3 regions of the Janthinobacterium sp. 17J80-10 genome follow, and region 1 is predicted to be linked to each of the others. Evidence: predicted binding sites of a transcription regulator. Region 1 holds the regulator's gene; each other region holds the start of a gene.
The links. Region 1 encodes HrcA, which represses chaperone genes, less so after heat shock. Its sites were predicted from a motif close to TTAGCACTCNNNNNNNNNGAGTGCTAA; they were not measured.
Positions count from the first base shown of each region.

Region 2: the regulator HrcA is predicted to act here: its motif matches at 1,194-1,220, upstream of groES (co-chaperone GroES).
Region 3: the regulator HrcA is predicted to act here: its motif matches at 1,410-1,436, upstream of rpoH (RNA polymerase sigma factor RpoH).

Region 1 is NZ_CP035311.1:1,121,127-1,123,392, reverse strand. Features, by position in the region: gene EKL02_RS05060 (NAD kinase) at 1-512, opposite strand, end outside; gene hrcA (heat-inducible transcriptional repressor HrcA) at 671-1,693, shown strand; gene fur (ferric iron uptake transcriptional regulator) at 1,698-2,129, opposite strand; gene EKL02_RS05045 (outer membrane protein assembly factor BamE) at 2,232-2,266, shown strand, end outside.
Region 2 is NZ_CP035311.1:1,421,217-1,423,482, reverse strand. Features, by position in the region: gene EKL02_RS06450 (HTH-type transcriptional regulator ArgP) at 1-606, shown strand, start outside; gene EKL02_RS06445 (multidrug efflux SMR transporter) at 603-923, opposite strand; gene groES (co-chaperone GroES) at 1,335-1,625, shown strand; gene groL (chaperonin GroEL) at 1,665-2,266, shown strand, end outside.
Region 3 is NZ_CP035311.1:849,216-851,481, forward strand. Features, by position in the region: gene EKL02_RS03765 (SCO family protein) at 1-349, shown strand, start outside; gene rpoH (RNA polymerase sigma factor RpoH) at 444-1,346, opposite strand; gene EKL02_RS03775 (permease-like cell division protein FtsX) at 1,566-2,266, opposite strand, start outside.

The DNA.
Region 1 (2,266 bases):
TCGACGCGCAATTCCGCCATGCCGGCGCCGCTGCCGCGCGCCACCACCACATCGTTGAAGGCCAGGCCGGTGAAAATGATGGCATCGCCACGCACCACCTCGCCTTCCAGCAAGCTGCGCTGTTCGGATTCAATTTTTCCTGCAAGCATGTCTTCCAGGACAGGCATCATGCGGTCGACCGGAATATCGGTCATGAAACCGAGGCGCCCCTGGTTAATGCCGATTAACGGAACATTGTACGGCGCCAGTTGCCGGGCGATGCCAAGCATGGTGCCATCGCCGCCGACCACGATCGCGGCATCGGCTTGCTGTCCGATTTGCTCAGGAGTAAGTGCGATGGCATTATCGACGGCGATATTGCGCGCGGTTTCTGCCTCGAACACGACTTTATGTCCGACATTGGTCAGAAAATTGGCAATTTCAGTCAAGGAATCACCGATGCCGGCCGCCATGGGCTTGCCGACGATGGCGATAGTCTTGACCGCCGAAGATAAGAACTTGTTATAAGGCATGATGCGGATTAGACCATATTTATGGCAAGTCTTGAAAGATGCCAGACAAGAACCCATTTACCGTAACATGAAGCGGTTTACCGGAAAGCCCTCCGAAATACCACAATCATGCCAATCAGACTCTAGCCTGGCGAAAAAGCGCTGGTTAAAATACTTCCATGCAACTTGATAACCGAGCACGAACGCTGTTGAAAGCCCTGGTGGAACGCTATATAGCGGATGGCCAGCCTGTCGGTTCACGCGCGTTGTCAAAGATTTCCGGACTGGAGCTGTCGCCGGCCACCATCCGCAACATCATGGCAGACCTGGAAGAAATGGGTTTTGTCGCCAGTCCCCATACATCTGCAGGCCGGGTGCCGACGCCGCGCGGCTACCGGGTGTTTGTCGACACCCTCCTGACCGTGCAAACCATCGACGAGTCGGGCCTGGAATCCCAGATGCAGTCGCGCCTGCAAAGCCATTCCCAGCAAAAGCTGATGGCCAACGCGGCGCAGATCCTGTCGTCGCTGTCGCGATTCGCCGGGGTGGTGCTGACGCCGCGCCATGAATCGGTATTCCAGCAAATCGATTTCTTGCGCCTGTCGGAAAAACGCATCCTGCTGGTAATCGTGGCTCCCAATGGCGAGGTGCAAAACCGCCTGCTGCTGACCGAGGTCGATTACACCCCTTCGCAACTGACACATGCGGCCAACTACATCAACCAGCATTATGGCGGCATGAGTTTCGACGATGTGCGCCTGCGCCTCAAGGGCGAACTGCGCCAGCTGCGCGACGACATGACCGCCCTGATGCAGGCGGCGGTGGAAGCCGGCAGCGATGCCATGGCCGATACAGGCGAAGACGTGGTGATCTCGGGCGAACGCAACCTGCTGTCGGTGTCGGACCTGTCGTCCAACATGGTGTCGCTGCGCAAGCTGTTTGACGTGTTCGAGCAAAAGACCGGGTTGATGCAATTGCTGGATATCTCCAGCAATGCCACGGGCGTGCAGATCTTCATCGGCGGCGAATCGCAACTGGTGCCGATGGAGGAAATGAGCGTGGTGACAGCGCCCTACGAAGCCAATGGCAAGGTCATCGGCACGCTGGGCGTGATCGGCCCCACGCGCATGGCCTACGAACGGGTGATCCCGATCGTCGACATCACGGCCAAGCTGCTGTCGAACGCGCTCAGCCAACATTGATTCACTATCGCCCGCGATGCGGGCAACTCTCCTTGGTGCAATGGCCATACAGCGCCAGCGCATGCTCGGCAATCTTGAAACCGCGCTCGGCGGCAATTTTCTGCTGCCGCTGCTCGATTTCCTCGTCAAAGAATTCCTCGACCAGGCCGCAATCCAGGCAAACCAGGTGATCATGGTGCGAGCCCGCATTCAGCTCGAAGACCGCCTTGCCGGTTTCAAAATGATTGCGATGCAAAAGTCCGGCCTGCTCAAACTGGGTCAGGACGCGGTAGACGGTTGCCAGGCCGACATCCATGTTATCGGCCAGGAGAACCTTGTAGACGTCTTCCGCACTCAGATGGCGCACCGTGCTGTTCTGGAAAATTTCCAGAATTTTCAGGCGCGGCAAAGTGGCTTTCAAGCCGCTGGCTTTCAAGTCGGAAGGATTGTTCGGCATGTTTATGGTTGGAAGGTGAGAACTGCTTTATCATATAGTGTTTTTGCAAAAATTTCCCGAATCGATCACGACTCTATATTTATGCGCCTGCCGTTTTCCGTAATGCCCTCCGCCTCAGCCTTGTCCCGCGCATTGTG
Region 2 (2,266 bases), 300 kb from region 1:
TTGAACGCAGACAGCCTGGGGACCTGGTTTTTTCCGGCGCTGGCAGGCTTGCTGGTGAAGGAACAGCTCATCCTCGAACTGATCGTCGAAGACCAGGACCATACCTATGAATTGCTGGAAACAGGGATGGTGGCCGGGTGCGTCAGCACCGTGGCGCGGCCGATGCGCGGCTGCGGCGCCGAACTGCTCGGCACGATGCGCTACCGGCTGATGGCGAGCGCATCGTTTCGCCAGCGCTGGCTGCCCAAGGGATTGACGCGCGACGCTGCGCGGCGCGCGCCGGTAGTGGCTTATACGCGCAAGGATACCCTGCAGTCCAGCTTTCTGCTGTCGCGCCTGGGCTTGCCCGAAGGCGCCTATCCCTGCCATTATGTGCCCGGCATCGAAGCCCATTTCGCTGCCGTGCGCCACGGCCTGGGCTATGCGATGGTACCGGAATGGCTGCTTGCCGCCGCAGGCGCAGAGAAAGATCCCCTGGTCGACCTGGCGCCCCGGCATCCAACCGATGTCGCGCTCTACTGGCATGCCTGGAAGGTCCAGTCCCCGCGCATGGAAGCCATGTCCAGCCAGATCGTCGCGGCGGCGCGCGGGATACTGCGGCGCTAGCCGGTAGTGGAAAGTTTCATCAATACGAGGCCGCACACAATCAGCGCCGCAGCGGCCACGCGGGTCATGGTCAACGGTTCGCCAAGCGCGACCACGCCCACCACAAATGCGCCGAGCGCGCCAATGCCGGTCCAGACGGTATAGGCGGTGCCAAGGGGAAGTGTGCGCATCGAAAACGATAGCAAAACGACACTGGCGATCATCATGACCACGGTCACGACGGAAGGAACAAGTCGCGTAAAGCCGTTTGACTGCTTCATGGCATACGCCCAAACGATTTCAAATATCCCGGCAACCACCAACCAAATCCAAGCCATTGCGGCCCTCCTTTTGAAAGAGCCGGGCCGTCCCGAGCATTATTCCCGTCTTTGGGGGGAGGTCGTTCCTCCTGAGAAATAAAATATGCCGCAGCAAGCACGCCGAACTGCCAAGGCACGGCCGCCATGATATCCCAACAGGATTGTATTCGCACCCAGTCTACCGGGATTCAAAGCGAGCGCTCCAGCGTTATTGTTAAGAGTTAAGCGACTCTCGACTGGAATAATCCGCCACTCTTGACTTGAAAAAAGCACACCTCGCCCATATACTTAGCACTCGTTAGGGGAGAGTGCTAACAACGCTTCCCTGGCCTTCCAACTTTTGCGTCGCGCAGGCTGCATCGTGAACTTCACGGTTTGTGGCATGCCTGCGGAAAATTATCACAACCTATTGAATTTTAAGGAGTTTGTATGAACCTTCGTCCTTTGCACGATCGCGTCATCGTCAAGCGTCTGGATCAGGAAACCAAAACCGCATCCGGCATCGTCCTTCCTGAAGCCGCTGCAGAAAAGCCGGATCAGGGTGAAGTGCTGGCCGTTGGCAATGGCAAGATCCTGGACGACGGCAAGGTCCGCCCGCTCGACGTCAAGGTCGGTGACCGCGTCCTGTTCGGCAAGTATTCCGGCCAGGCCGTCAAGGTTGCCGGCGAGGAACTGCTGGTGATGCGCGAAGAAGACATCATGGCGATCGTCCAAAAGTAATCTGGCCTCATACGAATTTCCCAATTAAGGAGTTACAACATGGCAGCTAAAGACGTAGTATTCGGCGATTCCGCCCGTCACAAGATGGTTGAAGGCGTAAATATCCTCGCCAACGCAGTCAAGGTTACCCTGGGCCCGAAAGGCCGCAATGTCGTGCTGGAGCGCTCGTTCGGCGCCCCGACCGTGACCAAGGACGGTGTCTCGGTCGCGAAAGAAATCGAACTCAAAGACAAGCTCATGAACATGGGCGCGCAAATGGTCAAGGAAGTCGCTTCCAAGACTTCCGACAACGCCGGTGACGGCACCACCACCGCAACCGTGCTGGCACAAGCCATCGTGCGCGAAGGCATGAAATACGTTGCCGCCGGCATGAACCCGATGGACCTGAAGCGCGGCATCGACAAGGCAGTGACTGCCGTCGTCGCTGAACTGAAGAACATCTCCAAGCCTTGCACCACCACCAAGGAAATCGCCCAGGTCGGCTCGATCTCGGCCAACAGCGATTCCTCGATCGGCGAGCGCATCGCTGAAGCCATGGAAAAAGTCGGCAAGGAAGGCGTCATCACGGTTGAAGACGGCAAGTCCCTGAACGACGAACTCGACATCGTCGAAGGCATGCAGTTCGACCGCGGCTACCTGTC
Region 3 (2,266 bases), 270 kb from region 1:
GGCCGGCGTCATGCAGCAGCTTGGCCCGCAAGCCGAGAAAGTGCAGGTCCTGTTCATCACGGTTGACCCCGAGCGCGATACGCCGCAGTTGCTGGCGCAATATGTGCCGGCGTTTTATCCGAGCTTCCTCGGGCTTGTGGGCGACAAGGCCGCCACGGAAAAGGTCGCGAAGGAATTCCGCGTGTTTTACCAGAAGGTGCCGGGCAAGGAAGCCGGCAGCTATACGATGGATCACACCGCCGGCAGCTACGTGTTCGACCCGCAGGGGCGCATTCGCCTGTTCATCCGCCATGGTCAGGGTGCCGAGCCGATCGCGCATGACCTGAAGATACTTTTGGCGGGGAAGTAAACCGGGTGCGCTGGTCAAACGGCGTAGCGGACAAAAAAAACGGACAACAAAAAAGGCGCTCGAACGAGCGCCTTTTTTATGGAGCACGGCTGCTTCAGGCGAATTCGGCCAGCGCACCTTTCATCTTTTTTAATGCCACCGCCTCGATCTGGCGGATGCGCTCGGCCGAAACGCCGAACTCGTCGGCCAGTTCGTGCAGGGTGGCGCCGGAACCATCGTCGCTGGCCAGCCAGCGTGCCTCGACGATGCGGCGCGAACGGGCATCGAGCTTGCCAAGCGCAGCTTCCAGGCCTTCGCTTTGCAGGCGGTCGTACTGCTGCGCCTCCAGCACGCGGGTGGGCTCCTGCGCTTCCGACGATAGATAAGCGATTGGCGCGAACTTGCCGTCGTCATCTTCATCGGTTGGCGCTTCGAGGGCGATGTCGCGGCCCGACAGGCGGGTTTCCATCTCGATGACTTCTTCGCGCTTCACATCCAGGGTCTTGGCGAGGGCGTCGACCTGCGCCGGCGTCATGGCGTCCAGGCCTTCCTTGTGGCTGCGCAGGTTGAAGAACAGCTTGCGCTGGGCCTTGGTGGTGGCCACTTTGACCAGGCGCCAGTTCTTCAGGATGTATTCGTGGATTTCTGCCTTGATCCAGTGCATGGCGTACGACACCAGGCGCACGCCCTGGTCCGGGTCGAACCGTTTGACAGCCTTCATCAGGCCGATATTGCCTTCCTGGATCAGGTCGGCATGCGGCAAGCCATAGCCGAGGTAGCCGCGCGCGATGGAAACCACCAGGCGCAAATGCGACAGGATCAGCGATTGCGCCGCAGCGAGGTCGTTTTGCTCGCGCAGCTTTTTTGCGAGCGAGATTTCTTCTTCGTGCGACAGCATCGGCAGGCGGTTGACTGCCGAGATATAAGACTCGATATTGCCCAGATTGCCGGGAAAGCCGAGTGCCACCAGATTGTTGGCGGCAGGTACCAGTGCGGACTGTGCAGATCGTGCGTTCATTCCTTCTCCTTGATTCCTTTTTTCAGGGTTTGCCTGTGCATGCAGGAATAGATAAACCATATATTAGCACTCTCTGTTGGTGAGTGCTAATAGTCAAATTGGGATGAAATAATAGTGCTAGGCTATTAATTTCCCAGCGTTAATTCACTCGCCGTATGCAATCGCGTCGAAAAAGCCGGAAAAGTTGCAGAAAGTAAAGAAAATTAGGCCGCGTCCCGGCTAGGCGAGGCGTCCGATCGAACGCTTCACCGACAGCAGGGCGCCGATCCAGCCCAAGGCAGCGCTCGCACACAGCAAGCCAAGCCAGACTTGGGCGCTCAGGGGCGCCAGGCGGAATTGCGAGCCATAAAGCTGCACCACATCGGCAAGAGCCTGGTTGAGGGGGTACAAGCCCAGGGTAACCAGGCCCAGGGCAACCATGCCGGCGATCAAGCCCAGGAATGCGCCAGCGTAATAGAACGGCCGGCATACGAAAGCATTGGACGCACCCACCAGCTTGCTCAGGACGATTTCTTCGCTCTGGTGGAGGACTTGCAGGCGGATCGTGTTGAAAACGACTGCCACCACCACTGTCCCCAGTGTAATGGCCAGCAACAAGAGCGCCAGTTGCAATACTTGCATGACTGCGGCCAGGCGCTTGACCCAGGCCGAATCCAGTTGCACGTGGTCGACGCCTTGCAAGGCTTGCAGGCGGGTCACCAGGGCATCCGTGCGCGCTGCCTGGGCGACGTTATCGAGTCCCGATAGTTTCAGCACATAGGCGTCCGGCAGCGGGTTGGCGCCCAGCGCCTCCACTGCGGCTGCCACGCCGGTGCGAGCATCGAGGGTGTTCAGGGCTTTTTCGCGCGGGATGAATTCCAGATTGCCTTGCAGATCGGCTTCCTTCAGCGCCCGCCTGATCGGCGCAGCCAGCGCGTTCG